DNA from 3 places in the Marichromatium sp. AB31 genome. Region 1 is predicted to be linked to each of the others. Evidence: predicted binding sites of a transcription regulator. Region 1 holds the regulator's gene; each other region holds the start of a gene.
What was found. The regulator sigma-54, encoded in region 1, starts transcription at its own class of promoters, with help from an activator protein. The targets are predictions, from matches to a motif close to TGGCANGNTNCNTGCTT.
Positions count from the first base shown of each region.

Region 2: EBL84_RS13170 (PEP-CTERM sorting domain-containing protein) is a predicted target of sigma-54. The motif match lies at 2,194-2,210, and genes of this name have one in related genera.
Region 3: flgA (flagellar basal body P-ring formation chaperone FlgA) is a predicted target of sigma-54. The motif match lies at 2,123-2,139, and genes of this name have one in related genera.

Region 1 is NZ_RHFI01000002.1:247,578-252,433, reverse strand. It holds gene hprK (HPr(Ser) kinase/phosphatase) at 1-481, opposite strand, end outside; gene EBL84_RS03470 (PTS sugar transporter subunit IIA) at 501-959, opposite strand; gene hpf (ribosome hibernation-promoting factor, HPF/YfiA family) at 1,247-1,600, opposite strand; gene EBL84_RS03460 (RNA polymerase factor sigma-54) at 1,636-3,108, opposite strand; gene lptB (LPS export ABC transporter ATP-binding protein) at 3,290-4,015, opposite strand; gene lptA (lipopolysaccharide transport periplasmic protein LptA) at 4,029-4,517, opposite strand; gene lptC (LPS export ABC transporter periplasmic protein LptC) at 4,514-4,856, opposite strand, start outside.
Region 2 is NZ_RHFI01000020.1:14,430-19,285, reverse strand. It holds gene EBL84_RS13180 (CidA/LrgA family protein) at 1-198, shown strand, start outside; gene EBL84_RS13175 (LrgB family protein) at 204-929, shown strand; gene EBL84_RS13170 (PEP-CTERM sorting domain-containing protein) at 1,200-2,099, opposite strand; gene EBL84_RS13165 (hypothetical protein) at 2,324-3,715, opposite strand; gene EBL84_RS13160 (outer membrane lipoprotein-sorting protein) at 3,712-4,569, opposite strand; gene EBL84_RS13155 (RND family transporter) at 4,710-4,856, opposite strand, start outside.
Region 3 is NZ_RHFI01000012.1:55,929-60,784, forward strand. It holds gene EBL84_RS10610 (protein-glutamate O-methyltransferase CheR) at 81-893, opposite strand; gene EBL84_RS10615 (chemotaxis protein CheV) at 1,019-1,951, opposite strand; gene flgA (flagellar basal body P-ring formation chaperone FlgA) at 2,209-2,958, shown strand; gene flgM (flagellar biosynthesis anti-sigma factor FlgM) at 3,059-3,370, shown strand; gene EBL84_RS10630 (flagella synthesis protein FlgN) at 3,397-3,873, shown strand; gene EBL84_RS10635 (flagellar brake protein) at 3,938-4,648, shown strand.

The sequences.
Region 1 (4,856 bases):
CCACCGCCGGATCGCCGACCAGCAATACCCCCATCCCCAGCACCTCGATGAAGACGCCGTGCAGGGTCTGGCGCTCGGCCAGGGCGTGGGTGAGAAAATAGCGCAGGTGGTTGATCAGCTCCTCGTCGCCGAGCGGCGAGCCGAGCAGCGGGGTGTCGTGCTCGGCGGCGAAGGCGAAGAAGGCGGGGTGGGGCTCGAGGCCGTCGGCGAACAGGATCGCCGCCGGCTGCTCGGCGAAGAGTTGCTCGAGGGTTTCCTCGAAGGCGGTGCGTCCCAGTGCCTGGAGATAGCGCTGCTCGGCGCGCCCGATCACCTGCAGACAGTTGGGATGGATGCAGTTGAGCGAGCCGATCAGCGACTCGCGCGAGCGTGCGCGCTCGGGCCGGCGCAGTGGGGAGCCTTGTTCGGGCTCGCCGTTGAGCCAGCGCAGCTGCAGCCGCGGGCCGGTCTGTTCGAGGAGTGACTGGAGGCTGTCGAGCATGGCCCAGGTCGGCGTGGCGTTAGCGCGCCTCGCTCGTCTCGATCAGTTGCAGGACGGTCGCCGCCGAGCCGGCCTCGCGCAGCGCGGCGCGGGTGGCCGGGTCGCTGAACATGCCGGCGAGCCGGGCGAGCAAGCGCAGATGCTCCTCGGTGGCGCTCTCCGGGACCAGCAGGGCGAAGGCGAGATCGACCGGCTCGCCGTCGATCGCGTCATAGTCGACCCCGGTGCTGGTGCTGACGAAGGCTCCGAGCACCTCGTTGATCTCCTTGATGCGGGCGTGCGGCAGCGCCACACCGTGACCGAGTCCGGTGCTGCCGAGTCGCTCGCGCTCGAGCAGACGCTCGAAGACGAGTTCGGTGTTGAGACGGGGGTGGTCGTTGGCCAGCAGCTCGGCGAGCGTCTCGAGCAGCCGCTTCTTGCTGGCGATCTCGGCACCGCAGCTGACTCGGGCCTCGCTGATCAGGTCTGGACTGAACATCGGTCAAGGCTCCTGGTGGTCGCAGGGACAGGGGCGCTGGGCGGTGACGGTGTCCGGTGTCCATACCGGCGGGTGATCGGGGCGCGTGGTCGTGGTCATGGATTCTGGGTGTCCTTCGAGTCGTCGGAGCCCGCAGGTGTCGATATCGGCTCGGATCTCAGGGTCTCAATGCAAAACACCCCGAACGGCGCGATCACGGATCCGTTCGAGGTGTCGGTGCGTCGGTCCGGCGGGTGTCGGGTGTCCCGACGCCCCGCCGACGCATGGGCCATCAGGCCGTTGCCGGGCTATTCGGTATCGGCCTCGGCGTCGGCCTCGGCTTCAGAGTCGGCCGCCTTCGGGCCGGGTGCGCTGCGATAGTCGTTCTTCTTCTCCTTGTGGCGCAGGATCTGGCGATCGAGCTTGTCGGTCAGGCCGTCGATCGCGGCATACATATCTTCATGCACGGAGTCGGCGAAGAGCTTCCCACCATTGATGTGCAGCGTCGCCTCGGCCTTCTGGTCGAGCTTCTCAACGCTGAGAATGACGTGGGCATTGGTGACGTGGTCGAAGTGACGCGCCAGGCGTGCGAATTTGCTGTCGACGTAGTCGCGCAGTGCCTCGGTGATGTCGACGTGATGACCCGTCAGATTGATTTGCATCATTGGACTCCTTACAGGGGTTCCAAACAGCCTGCTCATGCCAGGCGTTTGCGCTCGTTCGAGGCTGGAATACCCATGGCCTCGCGGTACTTGGCGACGGTTCGACGCGCGACCTGGATGCCGCGATCGGCCAGTTCGGCCGCGATCTTGCTGTCGCTCAAGGGTTTTCTGGCGGGTTCGGCGGCGATCAGCTTACGAATGAGCGCGCGGATCGCCGTTGATGAACACTCCCCACCAGAAGTGGTGCTGACGTGGGACGAGAAGAAGTACTTGAACTCCAGGGTGCCCCTCGGCGTATGCATGTATTTCTGCGTGGTGACCCGGGAGACGGTCGACTCGTGCAGCTCGAGCGCCTCGGCGACGTCGCGCAGCACCATCGGCCGCATCGCCTCCTCGCCGTGCTCGAAGAACGCCTGCTGCATCTCCACGATCTTGGCGCCCACCCGCAGCACGGTGTCGTTGCGGCTCGCCAGGCTCTTGATGAACCAGCGCGCCTCCTGCAGGTGGTTGCGCATGGTGACGCTGTCGCTGCTGGTGTCGGCGCGCCGGATCAGCCGGGCGTAGTCTGCGTTCACCCTCAGTTTAGGTGTGGATTCCGGGTTGAGTTCCACCGACCAGCGACCATTCTCTCTGCGCACGAAGATGTCGGGTACAACGTACTCCGGGGGCTCCTGCGCGATCAAGTCGCCGGGGTGCGGGTTGAGCTGGCAGATCAGCGTGAGTGCACCACGAATCTCGGGCTCGGTCTGCTTGAAGCGGCGCATCAGCGCGGCGATGTCCTTGCGCGGCAGGTGCTCGAAGCCGTCGCGACAGATCGCCAGCGCGAGGTCGCGCTGCGGGGTCTCGGCGGGGAGCTGCCGCAGCTGGATCTGCAGGCACTCGGCGAGATCGCGGGCGCCGACCCCCGGGGGATCGAACGACTGCACCCGGTGCACCATGGTGGCGATCTCCTCGAGGCTGATCTGATCGTCGCCGATGGTGCTCAGCAGCTCGTCGAGATCGGCCCGAAGATAGCCGCGCGCGTCGATGGCATCGATCACCGCCTCGGCGATCATCTCGTCGCGCTCGCTCAGCCGGATCAGGTTGAGCTGCCAGAGGAGGTGATCGTGCAGGGTCTGAGGGCGGCTCTGGTGGAGGAAGGGGTCGAAATCGGCGTTCTCGGCGCTGCCCTGGGTGCTCGGCGGTAGATAGCCGTCGTAGACATCGGCCCACTGGGTGTCGACCGGGAGCTCATCGGGGATCTCGTTGGTCTCGCCCTGGAGCTCACGCTCGGCGCTGCCCTGCTCATCGCTGGGCGGGGACTCGTGTGCGCCATTGCCGCTGTCCTCACCGTTGGCGGCGAAGCGGTCGGCCTCCTCGGCCTCCTCGAGCATCAGGTTGGAGTCCAGCGCCTCCTGGATCTCCTTCTGCAGCTCGAGCGTCGACAGCTGCAGGAGGCGAATCGCCTGCTGCAGCTGGGGCGTCATCGTCAGGTGTTGGCCGAGGCGAAGCTGGATGGTTTGCTTCATGGATCGCCGATGCGTCTTGCGTCTGTCTCTATGCCGGGTCGATGACCGTCCTATGACGATTATAGGTCGGGTGGCAACAAAGGTGCCTGAGTCACGTCAAGCGCGCCCCCTGCCGGGGCGCGATGGTCTTCATCTTACTCCCAATATGTAGCAGCGGGGCGCGGATGCTGCCGCCTACATGCTACATGGCGAAGTCGGCGCCGAGATAGACGTCGCGTACCTGCTGGTTGGCGAGTAGCTCGTCGGGGCGGCCGGCGGCGATCACCTCGCCATTACTGATGATGTAGCCGCGATCGCAGATGTCGAGCGTCTCGCGCACGTTGTGATCGGTGATCAACACGCCGATGCCGCGCTCGCGCAGGTGCGAGACGATCGCCTTGATGTCGCCCACGGCGATCGGGTCGACGCCGGCGAAGGGCTCGTCGAGCAGCATCACCTTGGGGTCGACGGCCAGCGCGCGGGCGATCTCGAGACGACGGCGCTCGCCACCGGAGAGGCTGAGTGCCAGCGACTCGCCGATATGGGCGATGCCGAGCTCCTCGAGCAGCTGCTCGCAACGCTGCTCGCGCTGCTCGCGGTCGAGGTCGCCGCGGGTCTCGAGGATCGCGAGGATGTTGTCGCGCGCGCTGAGCTTGCGAAACACCGAGGGCTCCTGCGCCAGATAGCTCAGTCCGGCGCGCGCGCGCGCATGCATTGGCATCAGGGTGACATCGTGCTCGTCGAGGGTGATGCGCCCCTGGTCGGCCGGGATCAGCCCGACGATGAGATAGAAGCAGGTGGTCTTGCCCGCGCCGTTGGGGCCGAGCAGCCCGACCACCTCGCCGGCCTCGACCTCGACGCTCACTCCCCGCAGGACCTCGCGGCTGCGATAACGTTTCTTGAGCTGTTCGGCGCGCAGTACGCTCATCCGTCGACCCCTGTCATGACTCCTCCTCGGGGGTGATGGTGATCCGCACCCGACCGCTGCCGCCGGCACGGAAGTGTTCGCGGGCACGGTCGTAGACGATGCGCTCGCTGGCGACGCGGTCCTCGCCCTGGATCAGTACCGCCTCGTCGATCAGCACCAGCTCGTCGCGGTCGGTGTCGAACTCCATGCGCCTGGCGAAGGCGCGGACCTCGCCCTGGTCGTCCTCGAGCAGTTGACGGAAGCGCGCCGGGGTGCCGATGGCGATGATCTGGCGCGGGCGGCGGTCCTCGCGGTGATAGACGGTCATGTGGTCGGCGTGCAGGCGCATGCTGCCCTGGGTGACCTCGACGTTGCCGACATAGATGCTGGTGCCCTCGGCCTCGCGTACCTCGACGTCGTCGGCCTCGATGTACATCGGTTGCTGGGGGTCGTCGTCGAGCGCGTTGGCCGGGTTCCAGCCGAACAACAGCAACAGTGCCAGCAGGCGCAGTGGAGGGCTCATGGTTGGGTCTCCTGGGTCGGGGCGAGCAGCATCCGGGTGCGACCGTGGAAGGTGGCGCGCGCCGGCTCGTCGTACCACAGCTGCATGCCGGTGGCGCTCAGCCAGTCCTCGCCGCTGGCCACCCGCACCGGCAGGTCGGTACGGGCATAGGCGCGCTGGTGCCAGACGTTGAGCTGCTCGGTCTCGATGTGCGCGGGCGGGGCCTCGGCGGTGGCGTCGCGCTCGAGATGGACGTCGCCGGTCAGCCGCACCTCCGCGCCGCCGTCGAGCACCAGCCCGTGCTCGGCGCGCGCGCGCCACGGCGGTCCGTCGGACTGGAACAGCTGCATGTGTGGGCGG
Region 2 (4,856 bases), on a different contig from region 1:
CTCGCGCATCTGCCGCTGCTGTTCATCCCCGCCGGAGTCGGGGTGATGGTCCACTGGGAGCTGCTCTATGCCCACTGGCAGGCGCTGGGCGCGGCGCTGTTGTTCGGTACCCTGATCGCCCTGGTGGCGACGGCGCTGGCCATGCAGGGCACGCTGTGGGTGGTGCGCCGAGTACGGGCGGCGAGGGCGCGGTCGTGACCGAGATGCCGCTCGAGACGCTATGGGTCTATCTCGCCGCGCGGCCGCTGTTCTGGCTGACCCTCACCCTGCTGGTGTGGCTCGGTGCGCGCAGGCTCCAGGCCTGGTGCGGGGGGCTGGCGCTGCTCAATCCGGTGGTGCTGAGCATCGCGACCCTGATCGGGCTGCTGGTGCTCACCGACACGCCTTATGCGCAGTACTTCGACGGTGCCCAGTTCATCCACTTCCTGCTCGGTCCGGCGACCGTGGCGCTGGCCATCCCGCTCTATCGGCTGCGCGCCGAGCTACACGTGCTGGCGCTGCCGATCACGGTTGCCCTGGTGGTCGGGGCGGTGGTGGCGGTCGTCAGTGCGGTGGGGCTGGCGGCGGCCCTCGGCGCGGATCGCGCGGTGCTGCTCTCGCTCGCGCCCAAGTCGGTGACCACGCCGGTGGCGATGGGGATCGCCGAGAAGCTCGGCGGCATCCCGGCGCTGACCGCCGCCCTGGTGGTGCTCACCGGCCTGGTCGGGGCGCTGTTCGGGGTCGGGGTGCTGCGCCGTCTGGGGATCCGCGATCCGGCGGTGATCGGGGTGGCCCTGGGCACCGCCGCGCACGGCATCGGGACCGCCCGGGCCTTCCAGCTCGGTCATCGCGAGGGCGCGATGGCGGGTCTGGCGATGGGACTCTCGGCGGTGCTCACCGCGCTGCTGCTGCCGTTGCTGCCGCGCGGCTTGGCGCTGCTCGGGATGTAGGGGGGATCAGCCATCAGCGACCAGCGATCAGCCACCAGTGAGGGGAGGTGGTTTGTCTCGTCGTCGCGCAGCTGATGGCAGGCCGACACCGAAGACGGGTCGCGTTCTTCGCGCCTCTGGCAGCTTTGCGGTTGCGGGGCATTGGGCGCAGGCATCGAGTATAGACGCCCACTGGCGGCTGGCGGCTGGCGGCTGGCGGCCCTTCCCCAAACGCCGACGGCGGCCCGGAGGCCGCCGTCGGATCATGCGAGCTGACGAGAGGTCAGCGGATCAGGCGTGCTTGCGGCGGCGGCTGCCGGCGAAGCCGATGCCGAGCAGACCGGCGCCGAGCAGGCCGAGGGTGGCCGGCTCGGGGATGCTGCCGGTGACTGAGCCGTCGAGCTTGGCCTGGCGGACGGCGGCCGGACCGCTGGGGCCGGCGACGAGCAGCAGCTCGCTGGGGGCCGGGATCGGCGGATCGACGTTGGTGTCGAGTTTCAGCGTCGGGGTGCCGCCGGCGCTGAGCTTGTCGAAGGCATCGACGAAGACGCCGTTGTCGTCCTGGATGAACAGGAAGTCATCCACGACGAAGGTGATGTCGAAGAACAGGTCGAGGTTGGCACCGCTGAGCACCGAGCCGGTGAGCTCGCCGGTCAGCACCAGACGGTCATTGGTGTCGTCGTTGAGGTCGTTGAAATAGACGTCGAAGGTGCCGCTGGTATAGGTCGGACCGCCGGCGCCGAGGTCACCGTAGAAGGTGTACTCGACCTGCAGGTCCCAGGTCTGCAGGAAGCCTTCGTTGTCGGTCGCGAGCGGCGGTACCAGCGGGCTCAGGGCGTCGATGTCGCACTGGCCGAGCGGGCAGTTCGGCATGACCAGATCGACGGTGGAGACGCCGTCGAGCGCGGTCCCGGAGGTCGGGATGCCGTAGCTGGCGAGCGTGGCGGGGTCGTTGGTGTCGAAGAAGGACCCGGCCACCGAGCCGTCGGTGAAGTCGTAGATCGAGGTCGCGAGCAGCTGGTTGTAGCCGAACTCGTCGAAGGTCCCGGTCATGGTGTTCGCGTCCGGCGCGCCGATGAAGCGGGTGGTGTCGTAGCTGTTGTCCGGGAGATTGAGATACATCAGGCCGGCGCTGGCGACATTGGCGGTCAGTGCGGTCGCTGCGGCCAGCGAGATCGTCAAGGTCTTCATGGTTTCACTCCTGCGAGGTTGAGCTGTATGCGCGCTGTCGGGGCGTCGTCGGCAGCTTCCTTTGCCGGAGTCACGCGGCCCTCACTGGAGTTGTATGCAGATGTTGGGCCAGGTTTTTTTGTTATTATTTTTCAATTACTTGAGAATTTTGCTTGGGTTTATGCAGGCATGTGAGGGGCGGGTTGTAAAGTCTGCCGACACTCCTGTGCAGGGCGTTTCGGGGGTCAGTAACGCACCCGCCAGCCGGTGGCGATGAGGGTGTCGTCGGCATAGAAGTCGCCGAAGGTGCCGTCCTCGCCGTCGAAGTAGTGCGCCCCGAGATAGAACTCGTGGGGCTCGCGGGCGATATAGGCGATCTCGGGGTTGAGATAGAGGTCGTGGCGGTTGAGTCCGGCGGCGAAACGCAGCCGACCGCGCCAGCGACCCTGGCCCCACTCGCTCTCGAGCTGGCCGTTGAGGCTCAGGGTGTCGACCCAGTCGATCACCGGCGGCGCGTCGAGCAGGTGCCGCCCGGCCAGCTGCAGGTTGATGCGGGTGTCGGCGTCGCCCGGATAGAACTCGATGCCGGCCACCCAGTCGAGCCCGGCGACGGTGTCGAGACGCAGGTCGCGGGTGGTCACCGGGACATCGCTGAGCCAGGCGGCCTCGAGCCGCAGCGTGGCGCCGCCGACCACCACCCCGAGGTCTCCGCCGAGGATGGTGGTGTAGGGGTGACGCCCGAGGAAGGTCGGGCGCTCGCCGCCGGCGGCGAGCGCGCTGGCGACATCGGCGCCGTCGAGCAGCGCACGCCGCACCGCCGGGTCGAGTTCGTAGTAGGGCAGTGAGTGACGGGTGTGCTGCACGGTGAGTGCGTAGTCGAGACCGCTGAGGCTGTGGCTGAAGCGCAGACCGGCGCCGGCGCCGCCGGGGCGATCGTCGCCCGTGCTGGCGCCGCGCACCAGGGCCGCGAGCAGTGGATCGGAGCGGATCCCCAGCAGCCGCCCCTGGTCACGGTCGACCGGGTACCAGACGCTGTCGTCGTCGGGCAGCTCGGCGGGACGGAATGCCGGGATCACCACCAGGTCGAGCTTGTGATCGGTGCCGAACTCCTCCCAGCGCAGCAGCGGCACGGCGCGGCGGCGGTCGTCGAGTTCATCGATGGCGAAGCGGCTGATGTCCTGCACCGAGAGCCGGTCGGTCGGCGGGATCTCGTCGACCCGCCCCCAGAGCACGGTCTGGGCGCCGAGGGTGACGCGTCGCTGCGGGTTGCGGTAGCGCAGATAGCTCTCGTCGTAATCGAGCGCGAGCGCGCGCAAGCGGTCGGCGCCGGACTGGGCGTCGCCATCGAGGCGTAGTGCCGCGCGCAGCTCCCAGGCCGGCGCCGGGCGCCACGCGGCGGCGACCACCCCGGTGAAGTGGGCGCCGGTGGCCGCGCGCGCCTCGCCCTCGGTGAAGGCGCCGAACTCGGTCCACAGTCGGTCGATGCCGAGTTCCAACGTGTGTCGCTCGATCGGCGCCGTCGGCTCGGGCAGCACCGCTGCCGGCGTCTCGGGCGTGCCGATGATCAGCACCTCCTGCGCCTGGATGGGGGCTGCGGCGAGCGCGAGCAGCAGCGGTGCGAGGGCGCGTGCGCTCATGGCCGGAACCTGGACTCGAATACCGGGTCCTCGAGCGCGCGGCGCGAGAACAGCACCGGGTCGAGTCCGCGGTCATAGCGGGTGAGGGTGCTGGTCATCCGCGTCTGGTGGCCGCTGTCGAGATCGGTCATGAGGCTGTCGGTCACCGTCCAGTAGCCCTGGATGCGCTCGAGTCGGCGGGCGGTGAAGCGCTTGAAGGGCTGGTTCTGGCCGGGACGGAAGAAGTCGATACGCAGCGCCACCAGCGCCTCGGGGTGGATCCAGCTCAGCCGCTTGCCGTAGACCGAGTTGCCCGGATCGACCGGGGTGCTCTCGAGCACCTCGGTGCGCACCCCCTCGTAGGTCTCCTGGCGCAGCCAGCGGTGTTCGTCGAGGGCGACGCGGCGATCGCGCAGGTCCTCGTAGAACAGGTCCGAGCCGACGAAGCGCCCGCCCTGGCGGGCGGCGGGGATGCGTCTGGGCTTGCCGAGCGCGGGCAGATAGACCCACTGGTCGCTCTCGCCGGCGGCATGGTCGATGGTCAGCAGCCCGGTGTCGGCGATGTCGCCCGGCGCGGTGAAGCGGATCAGGGTGGAGACCTCGCCGCCCCCCTGGTCGCGACGGTAGATGAACATCTCGCGGGTGCGCGGGGCGTGGCCGCGCTCCTGCAGCACCATGGTGCCGCTGGTGGTGAGGTCGCGCCCGTCGGGGCGGTCGTAGACCTGCTGGGCGAGGCGCTCCCCCTTGGGATCGGCGTGCACCGGGGTGAGCAGGGCGCAGGCGAGCAGCAGCGCGAGCGCCGTTGTCCAGTGATGCGTTCGTGGCGGCGTGAGCCGTCGTGACGTCCGCTGGGGGCGGGGCGATGGCGTCGACATGGGCTTCCTCGCTTCAGGCTCGGTGGCGCGGCGGTCCGCAAGGCCCGGCGCGGCGCTTGGGGGGTTCAGTGGGGCGCGTTGGCGGTGCTCGCGCATCCGGTTCGCGCCCCACTGACATTGCGCCAAAGTCTGGTGCGATTTCACCGACCTGTCCAGTCCGCTCGCGCGCGCCGCGCGCGCGCTCGTCCGACGGCCATCAGCAACGCCGGGAAGAGCAGCAGATCGAAGATCAGCGCGGTGAGCAGGCCGACGGCGGTGAGCAGGCCGAACTCGCGCGTCGGCACGAA
Region 3 (4,856 bases), on a different contig from region 1:
TGGGGAGGCTGGGGAGGCTGAAGGCTGGAGACGACCCCGCCGCGAACAGACAGGAGCGCGAGCGGGGTCGTAGAGAGGCGCTAACGACGCCTGAGCACGGCGCCCTTTGGCGTGCGGACCATCTCGAAGGCGTTGGTATAGGAGCCGACCGATTCGGAGGCTCCGACGAAGAGATAGCCACCCGGCTCCATCTGTTTGGCAATGCCGTCAAAAACCCGACGCTTGGTCTCGGCCGAGAAATAGATCAGCACGTTGCGACAGAAGACGATCTCGAACTTGCCGAGCGCGGCATAGGACTCCATCAGGTTGAGCTTCTGGAAGCGGACCCGACGCTGGATATCGGGCTTGATGCGATGCCCGTTGGGCACGGTCTCGAAGAAACGGTCGCGCCGTTCCTTGCTCAGGCCGCGCACGATCCCAAGCCCATCGTAGACACCACCACGCGCCTCGGCGAGCACGGTATCGGAGAGATCGGTGCCGAGCACGCTGGTCTGGATGTTCTTCGGCGGAAAGCTCTGCTCCCACTCGGCCAGCACCATGGCGATGCTGTAAGGCTCCTGACCGCTCGAGCAGGCCGCCGACCAGATGCGGATCGGGCGTTTCTTTTCCGCCAGCTCGGGCAGGACCACGTGGCGCAGGATCTCGAACGGATAGACATCACGAAACCAGGAGGTCTCGTTGGTGGTCATCGCGTCGATCACACGCGACTTGAGCGTCGGGTCCGCAGAGCGGCGCAGCGCGCGCAGCAGCTCCTCGACACTGGAGAAGGAGAACTCACCGAGCAGGCGCGAGAGCCGACTGGAGACGAGATACTGACGATTCTCACCCAGCACCAAGCCGCAGCACTCGGAGAGAAAGCGCGAGAATTCTGCGTAGTCTTGCGGATCTATCACGACAGACCTCTGGCCAAACGTCCGTTCGCATCCGCCATGCACTGGCGCAGGACCACGCTGATCGAATCACTCAATGGAATACTCACACTTTCTATGCATCAGGAAGACTGTAAGGGCCATCTCGCTCAGGAGTCGTCCGCGGGTCGGCCACCATGCTTCATCACCATCGCGGCCAACTCGTCCGGATCGAACTTCGGCAGGAAGTCATCGGCCCCGGCGCGCTTGACCATATCGGCGTTGAACTGCCCGCTCAGCGAGGAGTGCAGCACCACCGGCAGATCCTTGAGCTTGCTATTGTCGCGGATCTTGCGGGTCAGGGTATAGCCGTCCATACGCGGCATCTCGATGTCGGAGATCACCATCTCGATGGTGTCCGAGACAGCGCCAGTCTCGGCCAGCTCCTCGAGGAAGTCGAGCGCGGCGCGACCATCGGAGCGGGTCTCGACCTGGAAACCGATCTCGCCAATGGCGCGCTCGATCTGCTTGCGCGCAACCATCGAGTCGTCGACCACCAGGATCGACTTGTGATGATCGATGTGCTCGGCCCGCTCCAGGGTGGTCTCCGAGACATCTTCCTTGAGCTGATTGATGGCAGCGAACACCCGCTCGACATCGATGATCTGCACCAGCCGCCCCTCGACCTCGGTGACCGCCACCAGATAGCTTTCCTGTTCGGTCCCTCGTGGCGGCGGCTTCACCGTCTCCCAGTTGACGTTGACGATACGATCCACCGCCGAGACCCAGAAGCCCTGCACCGAACGGTTGAACTCGGTGACGATCACCTTGGCATCGGTATCATCCCCCGGCCGGTCGACGAAGCCGATGGCCTGCGCCAGATCGATGATCGAGACCGTGCGGTCACGGATCGTCGCCACGCCGCGCACGATCGCGCTCGCCCCGGGCAACTGCTGCAGCTTGGGGCGAGCGATCACCTCGCGAACCTTGAACACATTGATACCGAACGTCTGGTCGCTGCCGAGGTGGAACAGCAGCAGCTCCATGCGATTCTGCCCCACCATGCGGGTACGTTGATCGACGTCGTCAATAAACTGACTCATCTACCACCTCCAAGTCGAGGCCCGCCGGCCCGGGTGATCATGCCTGAGCATGATAGCCTAAGCCGACAGGCTTCATGAACGAATTCGGCGCAGCCGTCCTCTCCCACTCGTCTCTCCGGGGCATCATGACCCAACGAGACGCCACCACCGACCCTGCCCCGGGCTACGCTCAGGCGCGATTTCTGCATGCCATGGCGTATCGGACAGCCGACCCGGCGCGTCGGCACCCCGCCAGCATCCATTCAGCGGTGATCCCCATGCAACCATCCACCTCTATCGACAACCCGACACGGCGCACCATCAGCCTGGCGATCGCCCTCGCCGGTCTCCTCAGCCTGCTGTTGTGGCCAGCGCAGCACCCCCAGGCTGGCGAGATCGAGTCGGTCGAGCGACTCCGCGATACCGTGGCCACCTATCTCTCGGCGATCACCCAAACGACGGGGACGGACGAGATCGAGGTCCTGGTCGGCCAGATCGACGCCCGCCTGCGACTGGCGCGGTGTGATCGTACGCCGAACGCCAGTCTCGCCCCCGGCGCCCGCACCAGCGGCTCGACCACCGTCAACCTGCGCTGCTCCGAGCCGGTGCAATGGTCGATCTTCGTCCCCGCCCGTATCGAGCGCCACACCCAGGTCGTGGTGGTCGCCAGGCCGATCGCCCGCGAGCAGCGTATCCAGGCAACCGACCTGCGGCGTGAACGCCAGGAGGTCTCGAGCCTGAGCGGTGGTTACTTCAGGGACCCGAACGCCGTGATCGGCATGGAAGCGCGCCGCGCGCTCACTCCGGGGCAAGTCATCACCAGCGCCCACGTCGCCCCGCGCAAGCTCGTCGAGCGCGGACAGCTCGTCACCATCTACTCGGGAGACGGCGGCCTGATGGTCCGAATGTCCGGCGAGGCGCTCGAGGATGGAGCGGCGGGAGAGCGCATCCGCGTGCGCAACCGCTCCTCGCGCCGGATCGTCGAAGGCTATGTGGAACCCTCCGGGCATATCCACGTACCATTGTAGCCATATGGTGGGGCTGCGACGGGCACACGACAATGGACTACAGTTTCCTGGTCGACGGCCGTTATCAGCTGTGAGCCCACGTCGATCGGAAGCAACGCCAATGGACATCAAGAACCTCACCACGACCGCGTTTCGCACCGAAGGCAACAACTCCGCCGGCAACGGCGTGCGCGGTGGCGCCAAGGCGCCCGAGGGCGAGGCCCAGGCACGTCCGGGCGTCGAGGGTGGGGAGACGGTCACGTTGACCTCAGCGGCCAAGAGCATGAGCGCATCGCGTGGCGAATCGACCGAGCCGCCGATCGACGAGGCCAAGGTCGCGAAGATCAAGCAGGCCATCGCCGAGGGGCGCTATCCGATCGACAACCAGCAGCTCGCCGACAGCGTCATCGAGTTCGAGCAACTGCTGGCCTGAATCACCGTCTGACTTGAGGTTGGCCCATGGAGCACACCGGTCCCTTCGCCCACTCGCTCGAAACGGCGATCGCCCTGGCGACCCGTCTGGAGCAGGCGTTGCTCGACGAGACCCGGGCGATCGAGCTGCGCGATCCCGATGAGTTGCAGCGCGTCGTCGCCGGCAAGCAGCAGCTCGCCGACCAGCTCGAGGAAGAGACGTTACGCATGAAGCAATGGGTCGAGGACACCGGCTACACCTTCGACGCTCAGGGCGTGGAGCGGCTGCTCGAGCGCGTTGATCCACGACGCGACCTCACCCCGCGCTGGGATGCGCTGCGGGGCTACGTGGTGCGCTGCGACCAACTCAACCGCACCAATGCCACACTGATCAATCGTGATCGCAAGCGCGTCACCCTGTCGCTGCGCATCCTCCGCGGCGAGGACCCCAACGCCACCACCTACGACCCGCGCGGCCAGGCCAACAACGGCACCCCGCACAGTCGCACCATCAGCCGCGCCTGACAGGCCGACCTCGCCCTGGCCGGAGCCGGACGGCCCCTCCGCCAACCACAGACCGAGCAGCATCATGGCCGCAGAAGAGTTGATCACCAACCCCGGACGGATCTCGACCATCCTCAGCGACATGAATCACCGGCTGCTGGTGGTCAACGTCCGTCTCGATCCCGACGGCCCGCTGTTCGCCTCCTCGCTGATCCGTCTCGATGGTGAACAGCGCACACTGTTTCTCGACGAACTCCACCCCGAGGAGGGACATCAGCAGGTCGGCCAGGCCCATGAGATCCGCGTCTATGGCAACCTGCGCGGGATCGCGATCCGCTTCTCGACCCGGGTGGCCGACATCCTCGAGGAGGACGGCATCGCGCTCTACGCCTGCCCCTACCCCGAGGCACTCAACTATCTGCAGCGTCGCGAGATCTTCCGCGCCGCCCTGCCCTTTGGCGAGATCCGTCACGTTCGTCTGCACCACGTCAACTCCAGTGATACGCTCAACGGCCGGCTGCTCGACCTCTCGGCCAAGGGCTTCTGTCTCGAGGTCGACTGGAGCGATATCGCACGGGTCGAGCCCGGCACCCTGCTGCACTACTCGGGGATGCAGCTGCCGGTCCTGAACGCACCGCTGACCGGCGAGGCAGTCCTGATCAACAGCCGCCCCGTGGCCGAGCCCGGGCGCTTCGCCGCCGGTTTTCGTATCGTCAATCTCGATCAGGGCACCGAGCGCGCGCTGATGCGCGCAACCCTCCACTATCAGCGTGAGGCGCGCAAGGTCGCGGTCTGACCCGCGAGCCCCGCATCACGGCCCGCATGAGCGAACCCATCCCAGGTCAACCATTGCTGCAGCTGCTGAGCAGCAGCCGGATGCAGGGCAGCGCCACGGTACGACAGGCCCTGGAGCTGACCATTGGATTGAAGCTCGAGCTCGAGCTCGCCACACCGAACCGCACCCCAGCGCCCGCCCCGGGAGAGGTCTTCGCCCGGGTCCGTCC